Regions from separate parts of the Streptomyces sp. NPDC048277 genome, predicted to be linked through region 3. Evidence: riboswitches for the same ligand, from Rfam matches in the RefSeq annotation. Region 3 holds a riboswitch; each other region holds the start of a gene.
What was found. A riboswitch is a leader RNA that binds a small molecule or an ion and turns the genes downstream of it on or off. The one in region 3 is predicted to bind thiamine pyrophosphate.
Positions count from the first base shown of each region.

Region 1: linked by a shared signal. The riboswitch ahead of thiC (phosphomethylpyrimidine synthase ThiC) and the one ahead of AB0D85_RS27215 (thiamine ABC transporter substrate-binding protein) in region 3 are both predicted to bind thiamine pyrophosphate.
Region 2: linked by a shared signal. The riboswitch ahead of thiO (glycine oxidase ThiO) and the one ahead of AB0D85_RS27215 (thiamine ABC transporter substrate-binding protein) in region 3 are both predicted to bind thiamine pyrophosphate.

Region 1 is NZ_JBEZLQ010000024.1:161,215-166,941, reverse strand. It holds gene AB0D85_RS39155 (SsgA family sporulation/cell division regulator) at 1-428, shown strand, start outside; gene AB0D85_RS39150 (YibE/F family protein) at 552-2,111, opposite strand; TPP riboswitch at 2,183-2,360, shown strand; gene thiC (phosphomethylpyrimidine synthase ThiC) at 2,353-4,173, shown strand; gene AB0D85_RS39140 (hypothetical protein) at 4,235-5,104, opposite strand; gene AB0D85_RS39135 (metallophosphoesterase) at 5,286-5,727, opposite strand, start outside.
Region 2 is NZ_JBEZLQ010000002.1:253,607-259,333, reverse strand. It holds gene AB0D85_RS05860 (hypothetical protein) at 1-200, opposite strand, end outside; gene metF (methylenetetrahydrofolate reductase [NAD(P)H]) at 257-1,180, opposite strand; gene thiE (thiamine phosphate synthase) at 1,311-1,958, opposite strand; gene AB0D85_RS05845 (Rv2175c family DNA-binding protein) at 1,991-2,356, opposite strand; gene AB0D85_RS05840 (FAD-dependent oxidoreductase) at 2,472-3,710, opposite strand; TPP riboswitch at 3,839-3,950, shown strand; gene thiO (glycine oxidase ThiO) at 3,948-5,108, shown strand; gene thiS (sulfur carrier protein ThiS) at 5,105-5,317, shown strand; gene AB0D85_RS05825 (thiazole synthase) at 5,321-5,727, shown strand, end outside.
Region 3 is NZ_JBEZLQ010000013.1:115,651-121,377, forward strand. It holds gene AB0D85_RS27200 (LAETG motif-containing sortase-dependent surface protein) at 1-290, shown strand, start outside; gene AB0D85_RS27205 (ABC transporter ATP-binding protein) at 397-1,419, opposite strand; gene AB0D85_RS27210 (iron ABC transporter permease) at 1,419-3,017, opposite strand; gene AB0D85_RS27215 (thiamine ABC transporter substrate-binding protein) at 3,053-4,123, opposite strand; TPP riboswitch at 4,196-4,303, opposite strand; gene rlmN (23S rRNA (adenine(2503)-C(2))-methyltransferase RlmN) at 4,328-5,434, opposite strand.

The DNA.
Region 1 (5,727 bases), on a different contig from region 3:
CCGTACAAGCTGAAGTCATGATGAGCTTTCTCGTCTCGGAGGAGCTCTCCTTCCGCATCCCCGTGGAGTTGCGCTACGAGACCTGTGATCCGTATGCCGTGCGGCTCACCTTCCATCTGCCCGGGGACGCACCGGTCACCTGGGCCTTCGGCCGTGAGCTGCTGATCGACGGGGTGGGCAGGCCGTGCGGGGAGGGCGATGTGCATATCGCGCCCGCTGACGCCGAAGTGCTGGGCGAGGTGCTGATCCGGCTTCAGGTCGGTGGCGACCAGGCGGTGTTCCGGTCCTCGGCGCCCCCGCTGGTGGCGTTCCTCGACCGCACGGACAAGCTGGTGCCGCTCGGCCAGGAGGGTGCGCTCGCCGACTTCGACGCCCATCTGGACGAGGCTCTGGACCGCATCCTGGCCGAGGAGCAGAGCGCCGGCTGAAGCGTTCCGGCGCGGGGCGCGAGCCGCTCCGCCGAGCCGCCCGAGGATGCGCAGGAACGCTTCAGCGCGGCCTCGGGCGGGTGCCGGAACGCTTCTCCTCACATGGGGGCCGCGATCGTCTCCTCACCGCTTCCGGCGCCGCCCCCGGCCGCCGCGCGCCGCGGCAGCTCCGGCCTCCACGGGTACGGCCGCCTCCCTGCCGGGCCGGTCGGCCGACACCACCAGGGCGGCCAGCAGGGTGGTGACCGGCACCGAGGCGACCAGGCCGATCGAGCCGACCAGGGTACGTACGACCTCCTCCGCCACCAGCTCGCTGTTGGCGACGGTCGACACGCTGCTCTGCGCGATCGAGAAGAGCAGCAGCAGCGGCAGTGCGGCGCCGGCGTAGGCCAGCACGAGGGTGTTGACGACGGAGGCGATGTGGTCGCGGCCGATGCGGATGCCGGCCCGGTACAGCCCGCGCCAGCCCATGGTCGGGTTGGCCTCGTGCAGTTCCCAGACGGCCGATGTCTGGGTCACCGTCACGTCGTCCAGGACGCCCAGCGAGCCGATGATGACGCCGGCCAGCAGCAGACCGCTCATGTCGATCGACGGGTACAGGCCGTGGATCAGGCCGGTGCTGTCGTCGGTGTTGCCGGTGAGCGCGGCCCAGTCGATGAACTCCGAGCCGAGGACGCCGATCAGGCACAGCGAGACCAGCGTGCCGAGCACCGCCACCGAGGTCCGGGCCGACAGCCCGTGGCACATGTACAGGGCGATGAGCATGATGGCGCTCGACCCGACCACCGCCACCAGCAGCGGGTTCGAGCCCTGCAGGACCGCGGGCAGGATGAACAGGGTCAGCACCAGGAAGCTCACGGCCAGCGCGACCAGCGCCATGACACCGCGCAGCCGGCCCACCACCACGACGGCGAGTGCGAAGATCCCGGCCAGCAGCGCCATCGGGAACTTCCGGTTCACGTCGGTGACGGAGTACTGCAGGTCCTTCGGCGCCGAGGGCTCGTAGGCGGCCACGACCTTCTCGCCCTGGTGCAACTGCCGTGACTGGTCGGGCTGCACGATCTCGGTGAACGTACGGCCCTTGTCCTTGCCGGTGTCGACGCGGACCGTGGCCTTCTTGCAGGTGCCGCCGTCCTCCTGCTGCGAGGAACCGCTCTGGGCGGTGGAGGTGTCGCCGATCGAGCCGCTCCCGGAGGCGTTGACCGACTTGCAGCTGAGCGAGACGACCTTGGTGACCGTCGCCTGCTGCGTCTGGCGGTCGAAGCCGACACCGGTGCGTTCGTGCGGCGGGGCGCCGCCCGGCCACAGCACCACCATGCCGACCACGACCGCGGCGGTGAAAGGGATGAGGATCGCCGCGATGACCTTGCGCAGGTGCTTCGAGACAGGCGTGGCGGGACCGTGGCTGTGGCTGTGCGAGTGACCGTGCCCGCCGCCGGACGCAGAGCCGGTCTGACCGGTGCCCTGGCCGGGTGAATGGCCGTGGGCATGGCCGTTGTCGCGGCTGTGGACATGGCCGCTGTCGTGGCCTTGGGCGGACCCGTGGTCGTGCTGCGGGCCCTGCCCGTGGTTGTGTCCGTCACCGGCACCATGGCCCCCGTGGCCGGGTCCGCCGCCCCGCGTGGCGCCGTTGCCGCGCCCTGGCTCGGGGGGTGGATAGGGGTGCTGCTGTGTCGAGGTCACCGCCCGATCATCGCAAGAACGGCAGGGGCCCTCTGTTCACCGCGCCCGAATTGACGCTAGCGTGGAGGCACCTTTGCACACGCGGGAGCTCGGAGCACCGGGCTGAGAGGGCGCTGACCTCCGTATTCGCGATGTTTCACGTGGAACGAGTGATGTTTCACATGAAACGCCGCCCGACGGAAGCCGCTGCGTCGACCGCTGAACCTGTTACCGGGTAATGCCGGCGTAGGGAGTAGGTCTCATGACCAACAAGGACGTACGCACGCCTGCCTTCAGTCAGGACGAAGCCCCCATCACGGGTGAAACGTCCCAGGAGGTCGGGAAGTCCATCGGCTGGCACAAGGGGTATGTCGAGGGCTCGCGCCCCGACCTGCGGGTGCCGGTCCGTCAGGTGCATCTCACCAACGGGCAGTCGGTCACGCTCTACGACACCTCCGGCCCGTACACCGATCCGCTCGTCGAGACCGACGTCCGCCGGGGCCTGCCGCCGCTGCGGGACAACTGGATCATCGCCCGTGGCGACACCGCCGAGTACGCGGGCCGGCCCGTCCGCCCCGAGGACGACGGGATCAAGCACACCTCGCCGCGCGGCGGTCTGCGCAACCTGGACGCGGTCTTCCCGGGCCGCCCGCGCCAGCCGCGCCGCAGCCGTGACGGCGAGGCGGTCACACAGCTCGCGTACGCCCGCCGGGGCGAGATCACCCCGGAGATGGAGTACGTGGCCGTCCGCGAGAACGTCTCCCCCGAGGTGGTCCGCGAGGAGATCGCGGCGGGACGGGCCGTGCTGCCGGCCAACGTCAACCACCCGGAGATCGAGCCGATGATCATCGGCAAGCGGTTCCTGGTGAAGGTCAACGCCAACATCGGCAACTCGGCGGTGACCTCCTCCATCGAGGAGGAGGTCGAGAAGATGACCTGGGCGACCCGCTGGGGCGCCGACACGGTCATGGACCTGTCCACCGGCCGTAACATCCACACCACCCGAGAGTGGGTGCTGCGCAACTCCCCCGTCCCCATCGGCACGGTGCCGCTCTACCAGGCGCTGGAGAAGGTCGACGGCAGGGCCGAGGAGCTGACCTGGGAGATCTACAAGGACACGGTCGTCGAACAGGCCGAACAGGGCGTGGACTACATGACCGTCCACGCGGGCGTGCGCCTGCCGTACGTCCCGCTCACCGCCAACCGCAAGACCGGCATCGTCTCGCGGGGCGGTTCGATCATGGCGGCCTGGTGCCTCGCGCACCACAAGGAATCGTTCCTGTACGAGAACTTCGAGGAACTCTGCGAGATCCTCGCCGCCTACGACGTCACGTACTCCCTGGGCGACGGCCTGCGCCCCGGCTCCATCGCGGACGCCAACGACGAGGCCCAGTTCGCGGAACTGCGGACGCTCGGGGAACTCAACCGGATCGCGAAGCGTTTCAACGTTCAGACCATGATCGAGGGCCCGGGCCATGTCCCGATGCACAAGATCAAGGAGAACATCGACCTTCAGCAGGAGATCTGCGATGAAGCTCCGTTCTATACGCTCGGCCCGCTGACCACGGACGTCGCGCCGGCGTACGACCACATCACCTCCGGCATCGGTGCCGCGATGATCGCCTGGTGGGGCACGGCGATGCTCTGCTACGTCACGCCCAAGGAGCACCTGGGCCTGCCCAACCGGGACGACGTCAAGACCGGCGTCATCACCTACAAGATCGCCGCCCACGCGGCCGATCTCGCCAAGGGCCACCCGGGTGCACAGGAGTGGGACGACGCACTGTCCGACGCCCGCTTCGAGTTCCGGTGGGAGGACCAGTTCAACCTCGCCCTGGACCCGGACACGGCCCGCGCGTTCCACGACGAGACGCTTCCGGCGGAGCCGGCCAAGACGGCGCACTTCTGCTCGATGTGCGGACCGAAGTTCTGCTCGATGAAGATCAGCCAGAGCATCACCGAGCGGTTCGGCGGTACGGCGGCTGACGGAGCGTCGCCCGAGGCGGTCGCGGAGGGGATGCTCCAGAAGTCCAAGGAGTTCGCGGCCGCGGGCAACCGGGTCTATCTGCCGATCGCGGACTGACCGCCGTCCGGGAAAGTGCGGGTGTCCGGCCTGCGCCCCCTGGCCGGGGGCGCAAGCCGGGCTATTCCGGCTGGTGTTCCGGGCCTCCGTAGTCCGGGCTGGTGTAGTCCGGGCTCGTGAAGCTCGGGCGGGTGGCGGGTGCGGCGCCGTCGTCCGTGCTGAAGCCCGGACGGCCGTAGCCGAGGCGCGGCATCCGGCCCGCCGGGCTCGACGGCGTCGTCCGGCGCAGTCCGGCCGTGCCGGGGTCGGCGGCCAGTGCTTCCCGCAGGAAGGGCAGGAGGCCGCGCTCCAGCAGGGCGTCCCGCCAGGCCTCCCGGGCCTTGGCCACCTCCCCGCCGGGTTCGCCGTAGGCTCCGGCCTCCAGCGAGGGGCTGTTGCGCAGAGCGGTGAGCAGCAGTCCCGCGCCGGCCATGAGGATGGCGGCCGCGGTCACGGCGCCGAACACCCAGCCCGCGGTGAGCATGGTCTGGGCGAACGCCGGGGCCGGGTCGATCATCTTCAGGACGTAGCCGACGAGCAGGAAGATCGCGGCGGCGGTGCCGGCGAGCACCGGCGCCAGGACCAGGGCGAGGGCGAAGCCCCCCGCTCCGGTGGTCTCGGCGGCCTCGCCGAGGGTGGTGGCGAGCCCCATCGCACCGCCCGGGCCCGGCTCCGACGAGCCGGACTCCTGGACGGTGGCCGGGGTGGACCGCGCGGGATTGCGCAGTTCCTCGCGGACCTTCACATAGTGCTGGTACTCGGTCGCCGCGGCCGCCGTGATGAGGCTGGTGGCGTTGAGCGCCATGGTGCGCAGCTGTTCGGTGTTCAAACGCTGGCCTATACCGGCCAGTTCGGGACGGTAAGGGGCGGAGCGCAGCGCCTCATCGAGGATCCGCTCGTATTCCTGGCGGTCCTCACTGAGCAGGTGCTGCGGAACGCTGTTCATGTGCATCCCCCGATGCTCCGTAGGGCTTGGGGCTCGCACGCCGGCGAGCCGTCGGGCAGAAACGGAGGGGAGCCTGCTACGGATAAACCGATGGTAGAGCCGTTAAGGCACGCGGTGACAGGGGGTTGCCGGAAATTGGGGGTGGCCCGCGTGTGACGCCGGGGGGATAGAACAGCCTGCCGAAGGCTCAGTTGTCCAGAGGAAGTTGCCTAACCAGCAGCTTTCCGGCCATGGTCACTCCGCCGTCCATGGCGATGGCGAGCCCCTCCGCGTAGACATGCGGACCTTCGACCACGGGGCCGGTGCCCTCCTGGTCCTCCTCGGAGCCGACTTCGCCCAGCAGATAGGGAATCGGGCTGTGTCCGTGAACAATCCGGGTGCCGCCGTACGTATCGAGAAGGGAACGGACGGCGTCTGCACCCCCTTCGTCACGGAAGGAGAAGCGCTTGGTGAACTTGCGGAAGAGATCCCATACCTCGTCCGCGTCATTACGGGTGATGGTCTCCCGGACAGTGTCGTTGACCGCCTCGATCGAGTCGCCGTAGTCGAGGTAGGCGGTGGTGTCGGAGTGCACCAGCAGATAACCGTCGACCTCCTCGACCGCGTCGAGGCGGGCCATCCACTGGAGG
Region 2 (5,727 bases), on a different contig from region 3:
TAGGTCTGGCCGACCGCGAAGGCGATCGCGCCGATACCGATGACGATCACGGACGGAATCAGGACACCGAAGACGACCCCGAGGAAGCCGACGAAGGCGAGCAGCCGCCAGCGCAGCCGCGCCTTGTACTGCAGCAGTACCTCGCCGAGCAACCACAGCGCGACGATGCCGAACGCTACGTAGAGGACCGTCCAGCCCATGTACGCCCCTCTCCCAGTGACCGCTACGCAGTGTGTCGTACTCCGGTGCGGCCGGTCTAGGCCCGCGGGGGATGGTGCAGGCCCAGGTTTTCGTAGATTTCCAGCGTCGCCGTGGAGTTGTTGAGCGTGATGAAGTGCAGTCCGGGGACACCCTCGGCCAACAGCCGCGCGCAGAACTCCGTGGCGAATTCGATGCCAATGGAGCGTACCGCCGCCGGATCGTCTTTCGCTGTGAGGATCCGCTCTTTCAGGACGTCCGGGAAGACTGCGTTGCTGAGTTTGGGCAGCCGTTCCAGCATCTTCACACTGGTGACCGGAAGAATTTCCGGAATGACAGGGGTTTCACAGCCGGCCGCGGCGACCGAGTCGCGAAGGCGAAGGTACGACTCGGGCCGGAAGAACATCTGCGTGATGGCGTAGTCGGCGCCCGCACGGCATTTGTCGACGAAGTGCCGCACATCGGTGTCCCAGTCGCCGGAGCGCGGGTGCATCTCCGGGAACGCGGCGACGCCCACACAGAAGTCGCCCGACTCCTTGATGAGCCGGACCAGTTCGGCCGCGTAGGTCAGGCCCTGCGGGTGCGCCACCCAGTCGCCCATCGGGTCGCCGGGCGGGTCGCCGCGCACGGCCAGCATGTTGCGGATCCCGGCGTCCGCGTACTGGCCGATGATGTTCCGCAGCTCGGCCAGGGAGTGGTCGACCGCGGTGAGGTGGGCGACCGGGGTGAGCGTGGTGTCGGCGACGATCTGCTCGGTCTCCTTGACCGTGCCCGCGCGGGTGGAACCACCGGCGCCGTAGGTCACGGAGACGAAGTCGGGGGCGACCGCCTCGACCCGCCGGAGCGCGCTCCACAGGTTCCGCTCGCCCTTGGGGGTCTTCGGCGCCGAGAACTCGAACGAGTACGTGGTCTTGCCGGTGGCGAGCATGTCGCGCACGGTGCGTGCGCGATCAGTCCTGGTGGATGCGGTTCCTAGGGCCATACCCGCAGGTTAGCCAGGGGTGGACGGTCACCCAACCGCACTCGGGAAAATTGCCCGAATTGTCGACCTCATGTCCGGATACTGGACAAGTTTCCGGACAGTCGGCCTGAACAGAGCGGTGGACGGAGCGTCACGCCGACCGGAGCCGCTTCGCGAACTCGGCCGCCGCCGCGCCCGGGTCGTCGGCCGCGGTGAGCGCGCGGACCACGACCACCCTGCGGGCGCCCGCGTCCAGCACCTGGTCTAGGTTGCCGAGGTCGATACCGCCGATGGCGAACCAGGGGCGGTCGGTGCCGAGGGCGGCGGTGTACCGCACCAGGTCCAGGCCGGGGGCGGGGCGGCCGGGCTTGGTGGGGGTGGGCCAGCAGGGGCCGGTGCAGAAGTAGTCCACGCCGTCCTGGACGGCGGCCGCGGCGGCCTCGGACTCGGCGTGCGTGGAGCGGCCGATCAGGACGTCGGGGCCGAGGATCGCGCGGGCGGCGGGCACCGGGAGGTCGCCCTGGCCGAGGTGGAGCACGTCGGCGGCGGCCGCGTGGGCCACGTCCGCGCGGTCGTTGACCGCGAGCAGCTTGCCGTGCCGGGCGCAGGCGTCGGCGAACACGGCGAGGTGCTCCAGCTCCTCGGCGGCCTCCATGCCCTTGTCACGCAGCTGGACGATGTCGACACCGCCCGCCAGGACCTCGTCCAGGAACCCGGCGAGGTCGCCCTGCTCCCTGCGGGCGTCCGTGCACAGGTAGAGACGGGCGTCGGCCAGCTGGGCGCGGGCGGTGTCGGTCATCGGTGTCCCCCGTTGAGTCGGTACTGGCTGCCTCAGACGGCGAGCGCCTGGGCGCGGCGCTTCACCTCCGTGCCGCGATTCTCGCTCAGGGCCTGCGCGGGGGTGCCGGGCAGGGTCTCGTCGGGGGTGAAGAGCCACTCCACCATCTCTTCGTCGGTGAAGCCGTCGTCCCGCAGGAGCGTCAGGGTCCCGGACAGGCCCTTGACGACCTTGTCCCCGTCGATGAAGGCGGCGGGGACGTGCAGCGCACGGTTCTCACCACGGCGTACGGCGATGAGCTGGCCCTCCTTGACCAGCTGCCGCACACGCGTCACCTCGACGTCGAGCATCTCTGCGATGTCGGGGAGGGTGAGCCATGCGGGGACGAGAGCATCGATGTTTGCGTCAATCTCGGTCACGGGATCTAGCGTAGGCGTTCCACTGGTTTGGGCGCGATGGGTGGTTGTTCGGGTGCGGCGCGGTGGGGGCCTGTCGCGCCCACGCGGCGGAGCCGTATGTCACGGCCCCGCGCCCCTAGCGGGGCGCTGAAGTCGCGTTCTTCAAAGGGCGGGCCGGGTCGGACAGGGCCTCGGCGTCCATTCGGGCGCTCGCCTCGATCAGTCGTCGGCCCTGCGCCAAGTCACGCGGGCGGCCCACCGCCAGTAGGGCTACCAGGCGGTCCTCGCGGAGCCAGCAGACGCTCCAGGACGGGCCGGACGGGTCGCCGCGCCAGACCATGCGGTCGGCCACGGCGTGGTGGCCGGCGTACTGGACGAAGCGGCCGAACTGCTCCGACCAGAAGTACGGCACCGGGTCGTAGACCGCGTCGGACTCGCCGAGGATGTCGGCGGCCACCGTGCGCGGGCCCTGGAGGGCGTTGTCCCAGTGGTGGACCAGAAGGCGCTCGCCGTAGCGGCCGGACGGGAAGGAGGCGCAGTCGCCGACCGCGTAGACGTCCGGGACGCTGGTGCGCAGGCGTTCGTCGGCGACCACCTCGCCGTGCCCGCCCAGCTCGATGCCGGAGCCGGCCAGCCAGGCGGTGGCGGGGCGGGCGCCGATGCCGACCACGACGGCGCCCGCGGGCACCCGCGAGCCGTCGTCGAGGACCACCGCGCCGGGCTCGACACGCGCCACACGCGCGTGTGTGCGCAGTTCGGCGCCGCTGTCGGCGTACCAGGCGGTCATCGGTGCGGCGACCTCGGCGGGGAGCGCTCCGGCGAGCGGCCGGTCGGCGGCCTCCACGACGGTGACCGCGCAGCCGGCCTCGCGGGCCGCGGTGGCGAACTCGGCGCCGATCCAGCCCGCGCCGACGACCACGATATCGTGCTGCCGGGCGAGCACGGGCCGCAGCCGCTCGGCGTCGTCGAGGGTGCGCAGCAGATGGACGCCGGGCACCCCCTCGGTGCCGGGCAGGACGACCGGCTCGGCGCCGGTGGCGAGGACCAGGACGTCGTACGGCACCGGTCCGGCCTCGGTGTCCAGCTCATGGTCGGCGGGGCGCACGGCCAGCGCCTCGCGGCCGAGGGCCAGCTCGATGCCGAGCGCCTCGAAGTCGACCTCGAAGGCGGAGCCCTCCGCCTTGCCGAGCAGTACGGCCTTGGAGAGCGGCGGCCGGTCGTACGGCTGGTGCGGTTCGGCGCCGATCAGGGTGACGGTGCCGGCGAACCCCTGCTCGCGCAGGGCGACGGCGGTCTGCACCCCGGCCATGCCCGCGCCCACGACGACCACGCGTCGCGTCTGTGACGTGCCCCGTTGCTGCGTCTGCTCGCTCACCTGATCACCATAGACAAGAACGATAGACAACTGACAAAGAGTCAGTCAGGGGGCGTGCTGAGTGAGCTGTTGCACAGCCCCGACGAGGCCGTCTTACAAGGGCGGAGTCCCGCGGGCTAGGGTGGCGGACAAGCACACGCGGGAGCCCGGACGTACCGGGCTGAGAGGGAGGCTGGCGGCCTCCGACCGTACGAACCTGATCCGGGTCATGCCGGCGAAGGGAGGGGCTGGACGCCCATGTCCTCACGTACGTCCGACGTCCTCGTCATCGGGGGCGGCATCATCGGCCTGGTCACGGCCTGGCGGGCGGCCCAGCGCGGGCTCGCGACCGCCGTGGTCGACCCCGCACCCGGTGGCGGGGCGGCGCAGGTCGCGGCCGGGATGCTGGCCGCGGTCACCGAACTGCACTACGGCGAGCAGACCCTGCTGGGCCTCAACCTGGCCTCCGCCCGCCGCTATCCCGACTTCGTCGCCGAGCTCACCGAGCTGACCGGCCACGACCTGGGCTACCGGCGCTGCGGCACGCTCGCGGTGGCCCTCGACGCCGACGACCGCGCCCATCTGCGCGAGCTGCACGCCCTCCAGCAGCAGTCGGGGCTGGACTCCGAGTGGCTGTCCGGGCGGGAGTGCCGGCGCCTGGAACCGATGCTCGCGCCGGGGGTGCGCGGCGGGCTGCGGGTGGACGGCGACCACCAGATCGACCCGCGCCGGCTGGCGGCCGCGCTGGTGGCCGCGTGCGAGCGGGCCGGGGTGGTCTTCCACCGGGACTGGGCGGAGCGGCTGGAGGTGGTGCGGGAGCGGGCCGCCGGTGTCCGCACCCGCGCGGGTGACCCGTTGCGCGCCGGGCAGGTGGTGCTCGCGGGCGGGAGCCTGAGCGGGCGGCTCGCGGGCGTGCCCGACGACGTGCTGCCGCCGGTGCGGCCCGTGAAGGGGCAGGTGCTGCGGCTGACCGTGCCCCCGCGGTACGCGCCGTTCCTGAGCCGGACCGTCCGGGCCGTGGTGCGCGGCGGCAACGTCTACCTGGTGCCCCGGGAGAACGGCGAGCTGGTCGTGGGCGCGACGAGCGAGGAACTCGGCTGGGACACGACGGTCACGGCGGGCGGCGTCTACGAGCTGCTGCGGGACGCGCACGAACTGGTCCCCGGGATCACCGAGCTGCCGCTGACCGAGACCCGGGCGGGGCTGCGGCCCGGCTCCCCCGACAACGCGCCGCTGCTCGGGCCGACCCGCCTCGACGGGCTGCTGCTGGCCACCGGGCACTACCGCAACGGGGTGCTGCTCACGCCGGTCACCGGGGACGTGATGGCGGAGCTGCTGACCGGCGGCGAGCTGCCGGAACAGGCCCGTCCGTTCACGCCGAGGCGATTCGGCGCCGTACTCGTGGAGCAGACCGCATGAACGTCTCCGTCACCATCTCCGTCAACGGGGAGCACCGGGAGATCGCCCCGGGCACCGCTCTCGACACGCTCGTACGGTCCCTCACGGCCGCGCCCTCGGGCGTGGCCGCGGCCGTCAACGAGACCGTCGTACCGCGCGGGGAGTGGCCGGGCACGGCGCTCGCCGAGGGTGACCGCGTGGAAGTCCTGACCGCCGTGCAGGGGGGCTGAACCATGGCCGACGATCCGTTCGTCCTCGGGGGTACGGCCTTCTCCTCGCGGCTGATCATGGGGACCGGGGGTGCGCCCAGCCTGGAGGTGCTGGAGCGGGCGCTCGTGGCGTCCGGGACCGAGCTGACCACGGTCGCGATGCGGCGGGTGGATCCGGGGGTACGGGGGTCCGTCCTTTCGGTCCTCGAACGGCTGGGGATCCGGGTGCTGCCGAACACGGCCGGGTGCTTCACCGCGGGAGAAGCCGTGCTGACGGCCCGGCTGGCGCGGGAGGCGCTGGGGACCTCGCTGGTCAAGCTGGAGGTCATCGCCGACGAGCGGACGCTGCTGCCGGACCCGATCGAGCTGCTGGAGGCGGCGGAGACGCTGGTCGACGACGGGTTCACGGTGCTGCCGTACACGAACGACGA
Region 3 (5,727 bases):
AGGCGAGCTCCAGCCCGACGCCGTCGGCCTCGCCGTCGCCGTCGGAGTCCGAGTCCACCCCGGCCGAGTCCGACTCCCCCACCCCGTCGGCCTCGGAGAGCAGCAGCACCGCTCCCGCGAGCACGTCGAGCAACGCCCCGTCCCCGGCGGTCGGTGAGTCGAACCTCGCCGAGACCGGTGCCAACTCCAACACCGGGCTGATCGCCGGTGTCGCGGGCGCGCTGGTCGTGGTCGGTGGCGCTGCCGTGTGGTTCGGCATGCGCCGTCGTGGTGCGCACAGCGGTAACTGACGCGCCACCACCCTTCGTACACCCCTCGTACGTCGCCGAGGCCCGTCCCCGTATCCCCGGGGGACGGGCCTCGGTCGTACCTCCCGCCGCTCGATCCCGAGGGGGGTCAGTCCAGTACGACGGTCTCCGCCGCGTCGAACTCGACGCCCACCGCGTCCCCGGCCGCCGGCGCCTCCCGCAGCGCGCAGGCCGCCTCCAGACGGGGTCCGTCCTGGGGCTGGAGGTGGACGGTGACATGGGTGCCCTGGAAGGTGCGGGCGGTCACCGTGCAGGGCAGCCCCGCGTCGGCCGCGACGAGCCGCACCCCGGCGGGCCGGACCAGCAGCGTGCGCGGCCCCTGGGGCGCGCTCTCCGGCACCGGCAGCTTCCCCCAGGGCGTCACCGCGACCGATCCCTCGACGGTCGCCGGGACCACGTTGCCGAAGCCGAGGAAGCGGGCCACGAACTCGTCGGCGGGCCGCTGCCAGACGTCGAGAGGTGTGCCGGACTGGGCGATCCGCCCGTCCCGCATCACCACCACCCGGTCGGCCAGCGCGAACGCCTCGCCCTGGTCGTGCGTCACGGCGAGCACGGTCGTGCCCAACCGCCCGAACAGCTCACGGAGTTCGACCACCAGCCGCTCCCGCAGCGAGCGGTCGAGCTGTCCCAGCGGTTCGTCGAGCATCAGCAGCCGGGGCCGGGGCGCCAGCGCCCGTGCGAGCGCCACCCGCTGCTGTTCACCGCCGGAGAGCCCGGCGACGGCCCGCCGCTCCGCCCCCGGAAGCCCCACCAGCTCCAGCAACTCGCCCACCCGCCGGGTCCGTTGCTCCTTGCCGTCGCCGCGCATCCGCAGCCCGAAGGCCACATTGCCGCCCACGTCCCGCTGCGGGAACAGCTGATGGTCCTGGAACATCAGCCCGACCCCCCGCCGATGCGCCGGCACCCGCGCCTGGTCGTGCCCGTCGAGCGACACCCGTCCGGATGCGAGGGGCTGGAGCCCGGCCACCGCCCTCAACAGCGTCGACTTGCCGCTCCCACTGGGCCCGAGCACACACACCACCTCGTGCTCGGCGACGTCCAGATCGACGGCGTCCAGCACCGCCCGGCCGCCGAACCGCACGGTGGCCTGCGACAGTTCGAGAAGTGGCATCAGAACTCCCCCGTCCGGTCGGTCCGCAGCCGCTCCAGGACCAGCAGCGCCACCGCGCACACCACCATCAGAATCGTGGAAAGGGCCATCGCCTGGCCGTAGTTGAGATCACCGGGACGGGACAGCAGCCGGGCCACGGCGACCGGCAGGGTCGGGTTGTCCGGCCGCGCGATGAAGACCGTCGCCCCGAACTCCCCCAACGACACCGCGAAGGCGAAGCCCGCCGCGATCAGCAGCGCCCGCCGCACCATGGGCAGATCGACCTCCCGCCACACCCGCCAGGGCGACGCCCCGAGCACGGCCGCCGCCTCCCGCAACCGCCCGTCCACGGCCCGCAGCACCGGAAGCATGGTCCGTACGACGAACGGGACGCCGACCAGCGCCTGCGCGAGGGGCACCAGGATCCAGGACTGCCGCAGATCCAGCGGCGGCTTGTCCAGCGCGATCAGGAACCCGAAGCCGACGGTCACCGCGGACACCCCGAGCGGCAGCATCAGCAGCGCGTCGAAGCCCCGTACCAGCCGTCCCGCGTCCCGGCGGGCCAGCGCGGCGGCGGCGAGCCCGCCGATCACCACGGCGATCGCGGTCGCGGCGACGGCGTACTGCAGGGAGTTGACGACCGACTCGATCGGCGCGACCAGGAAGGTCCCGCCGTCGGCGTCGCCCAGCGCCCGGTAGTACCCGAAGCCCCCGTCGAGCGACCGCCGTACCAGCACGGCCAGCGGCAGGACGAGGAGTACGGCGACCGTGGCGAGGACCCCGCCGAGCAGCGCCCACTGCCCGGCCCCGCGCGGCCGGCGTGCGGTCACTTCCGGGGCGACCAGGCGCAGCGCGCTCTCCCGCCGCCGTACCGTCCACGCGTGCACGGCGAGGATCGCGCCGACCGCCACGAACTGCACGATCGTGAGGACGGCGGCCGTGGCGAGGTCGAAGATCTCGGAGGTCTGCCGGTAGATCTCCACTTCGAGGGTGGAGAAGGTGGGGCCGCCGAGGATCTGCACCACACCGAAGGAGGTGAAGGTGAACAGGAAGACCATCAGCGCGGCGGCGGCCACCGCGGGCGCGAGGGCGGGCAGGGTCACCTTGCGCCAGGCGCCCAGCGGCGAGGCGCCCAGCATCCGGGCGGCCTCCTCCTGCCGCGGGTCCAACTGGGACCACAGGCCGCCCACGGTCCGTACGACGACCGCGTAGTTGAAGAAGACATGCGCCAGCAGGATGGCCCAGACGGTGGTGTCGAGGCGTACGCCCCACCATTCGTCCAGCAGTCCGCCCCGCCCGACGAGCGCGAGGAAGGCGGTCCCCACCACGACCGTCGGCAGGACGAAGGGAACCGTCACCACGGCCCGCAGCACCTGCTTGCCCGGGAAGTCGAGGCGGGCGAACGCATAGGCGGCGGGCAGCGCTACCAGCAGGGTGAGCGCGGTGGAGGCGAGCGCCTGCCAGGTGGTGAACCACAGCACGTGCCGGATGTCGGACTGGCCGACGACATCGGCGATCCGCCCGAACTGCCACACGCCGTCGACCTTCAGCCCGCGCGTGACGATCGCCGCGACCGGCCAGGCGAAGAAGACACCGAAGAACGCGACGGGCACGGCCATCAGACCGAGCCGCGCCGCGCTCCCGCGCCTGCCGGCTACTTCAGTACGAGTGACGTCCACGTCTTGACCCACTGGTCACGGTTGGCGGCGATCTTCTCGGGCGCCATGGTCTCGGGGTCCTTCGCGGCGGGACCGTACTTCGTGAACTCGGCGGGCACGCTCGCCCCCTTGACCACCGGGTACACGAACATGTTCAGCGGCATGTCCTCCTGGAACTCCTTGGAGACCAGGAAGTCGATGAGTTCCTTGCCGCCCTTGGTGTTCTTCGCGTTGCTCAGCAGCCCGGCGAACTCGATCTGCCGGAAGCAGGTGCCGGTCGCGACACCGGTGGGCGCGGTGCTGGGCTTCGGGTCGCCGTAGATCACCTCGGCGGGCGGGGAGGAGGCGTACGACACGACGAGCGGCCGGTCCCCCTTGGCCTTCCTGCCGCCGGCCGAGCCGGAGAACTCCTCGTTGTAGGCCTGCTCCCAGCCGTCGACGACCTTGACGCCGTTGGCCTTGAGCTTCTTCCAGTAGTCCTGCCAGCCGCTGTCCCCGTACCGGGCGGCGGAGCCGAGCAGGAATCCCAGCCCCGGCGAGGAGGTGGCGGCGTTCTCGGTGACGAGGAGGTTCTTGTACTGCGGCTTGACGAGATCCGCGTACGACGTCGGCGGGGTCAGCTTGTGCTCGGTGAAGTACGCCTTGTCGTAGTTGACGCAGATGTCGCCGTAGTCGATGGGCGTGACCCGGTGCTCGGCGGCGTCGAGCTGGTACTCCGTGCCGACCCGGGCGAGCCCCTTCGCCTCGTACGGCTGGAAGAGGCCGTTGTCGAGGGCCCTGGACAGCAGGGTGTTGTCGACGCCGAAGAAGACGTCGCCCTGCGGGTTGTCCTTGGTGAGGATCGCCTTGTTGACGGCCTGTCCGGCGTCGCCGTCCTTGAGGACGTTCACCTTGTAGCCGGACTGCTTCTCGAAGTCCTGGAGCACGTTCTTGGAGACGGCCCATGAGTCATGGCTGACCAGGGTGATGGTCTTCGAGTCGGCCTGGGAGCCGTCGGACGACCCGCACGCGGACAGCGTGACGAGGCCTAGCCCTACGGCCGCGGCCACGAAGCTCTTGGTGTGCACTGGTGTTGTCCTCCTGGGGTTGGCCAGAAGGAGACGCGGCCCTGCCCGCGGTGTGCGGGCAGGGCGCAACAGCTTGAGTGATGACCGAACTTCCTACCCAGAATGACCTGGGCGAGGTTCAGAGGGTCTGCGGCCCGATTGCCGCACTCTCAGCGCTGTGGCGCTCCCCTGTCGGAATATGAAGATGTGAGTACGGCCCTCAGATTACCTCTCGGTGGCCGCGAGCTGACCACAGGCGCCGTCGATCTCCTGGCCACGAGTGTCCCGGACGGTGACGGGCACCCCGTGCGCCGCGATCGCCTCGATGAACGCCTTCTCGTCCTCGGGCCGCGAGGCGGTCCACTTCGACCCCGGAGTCGGGTTCAGCGGGATGAGGTTGACGTGCACGGGCTTGCCCCGGAGCAGGCGGCCCAGCCGGTCGCCGCGCCACGCCTGGTCGTTGATGTCGCGGATGAGCGCGTACTCGATGCTGAGCCGCCGCCCGCTCTTCTCGACGTACTCGAACCCGGCGTCGAGGACCTCGCGCACCTTCCACCGGGTGTTGACCGGGACGAGGGTGTCGCGGAGCTCGTCGTCGGGGGCGTGCAGGGAGATCGCGAGCCGGCACTTGAGGCCCTCGTCGGCGAACCGGTGGATGGCCGGGACGAGTCCGACGGTCGAGACGGTGATCCCGCGCTGCGAGAGGCCGAGTCCGTCGGGCGCGGGGTCGGTCAGGGCCCGGATGGCGGTGACGACCCGCTTGTAGTTGGCGAGCGGCTCGCCCATGCCCATGAAGACGATGTTGGAGAGCCGGGCGGGACCGCCGGGGACGTCCCCGTCCCTGAGCGCCCGCATCCCGTCCACGATCTGGTGCACGATCTCGGCGGTGGACAGATTCCGGTCCAGCCCCGCCTGTCCGGTCGCACAGAACGGGCAGTTCATCCCGCAGCCCGCCTGCGAGCTGATGCACATGGTCACCCGGTCCGGGTAGCGCATCAGCACCGACTCGACGAGCGTGCCGTCGAACAGCCGCCACAGCGTCTTGCGGGTGGTGCCCTCGTCCGTCGACAGATGCCGTACGACGGTCATCAGCTCCGGGAACAGCGCGTCGCGCAGCCTGTCCCGGGAGCCGGCCGGGATGTCCGTCCACTGCTCGGGTTCGTGCGCGTACCGCGCGAAGTAGTGCTGCGAGAGCTGCTTGGCGCGGAACGGCTTCTCGCCGATCTCGGCCACCGCGTCCTTGCGCTCGGCGGGCGTGAGGTCGGCGAGGTGCCGCGGCGGCTTCTTGGCTCCGCGCGGGGCGACAAAGGTGAGTTCTCCGGGCTTAGGCATAGCCCTACCAGTGTCGCAGATCCAATCGGGTGACCCGGGGCCGTGGCGCGCTCCGGCTGTCGTTGATCGAATCCGGCCCCGAGCCGTATCACATATGCGGAATATGTGGCAATATGGCATTTGTGGCGTTTGGCGCTGAAGACAGGTGAGAGGAGTGCATCATGATCGCCAAGCTGCTCGCCAAGCTGTCCTTCACCCGCCACTACGGTGCGTACGGGGAACACGAGTGGGACGCGTACGTCGGCGACTGATCGTCCTGACCGCACACTGCCGGTAGGTGCCGCTGGGTGCCC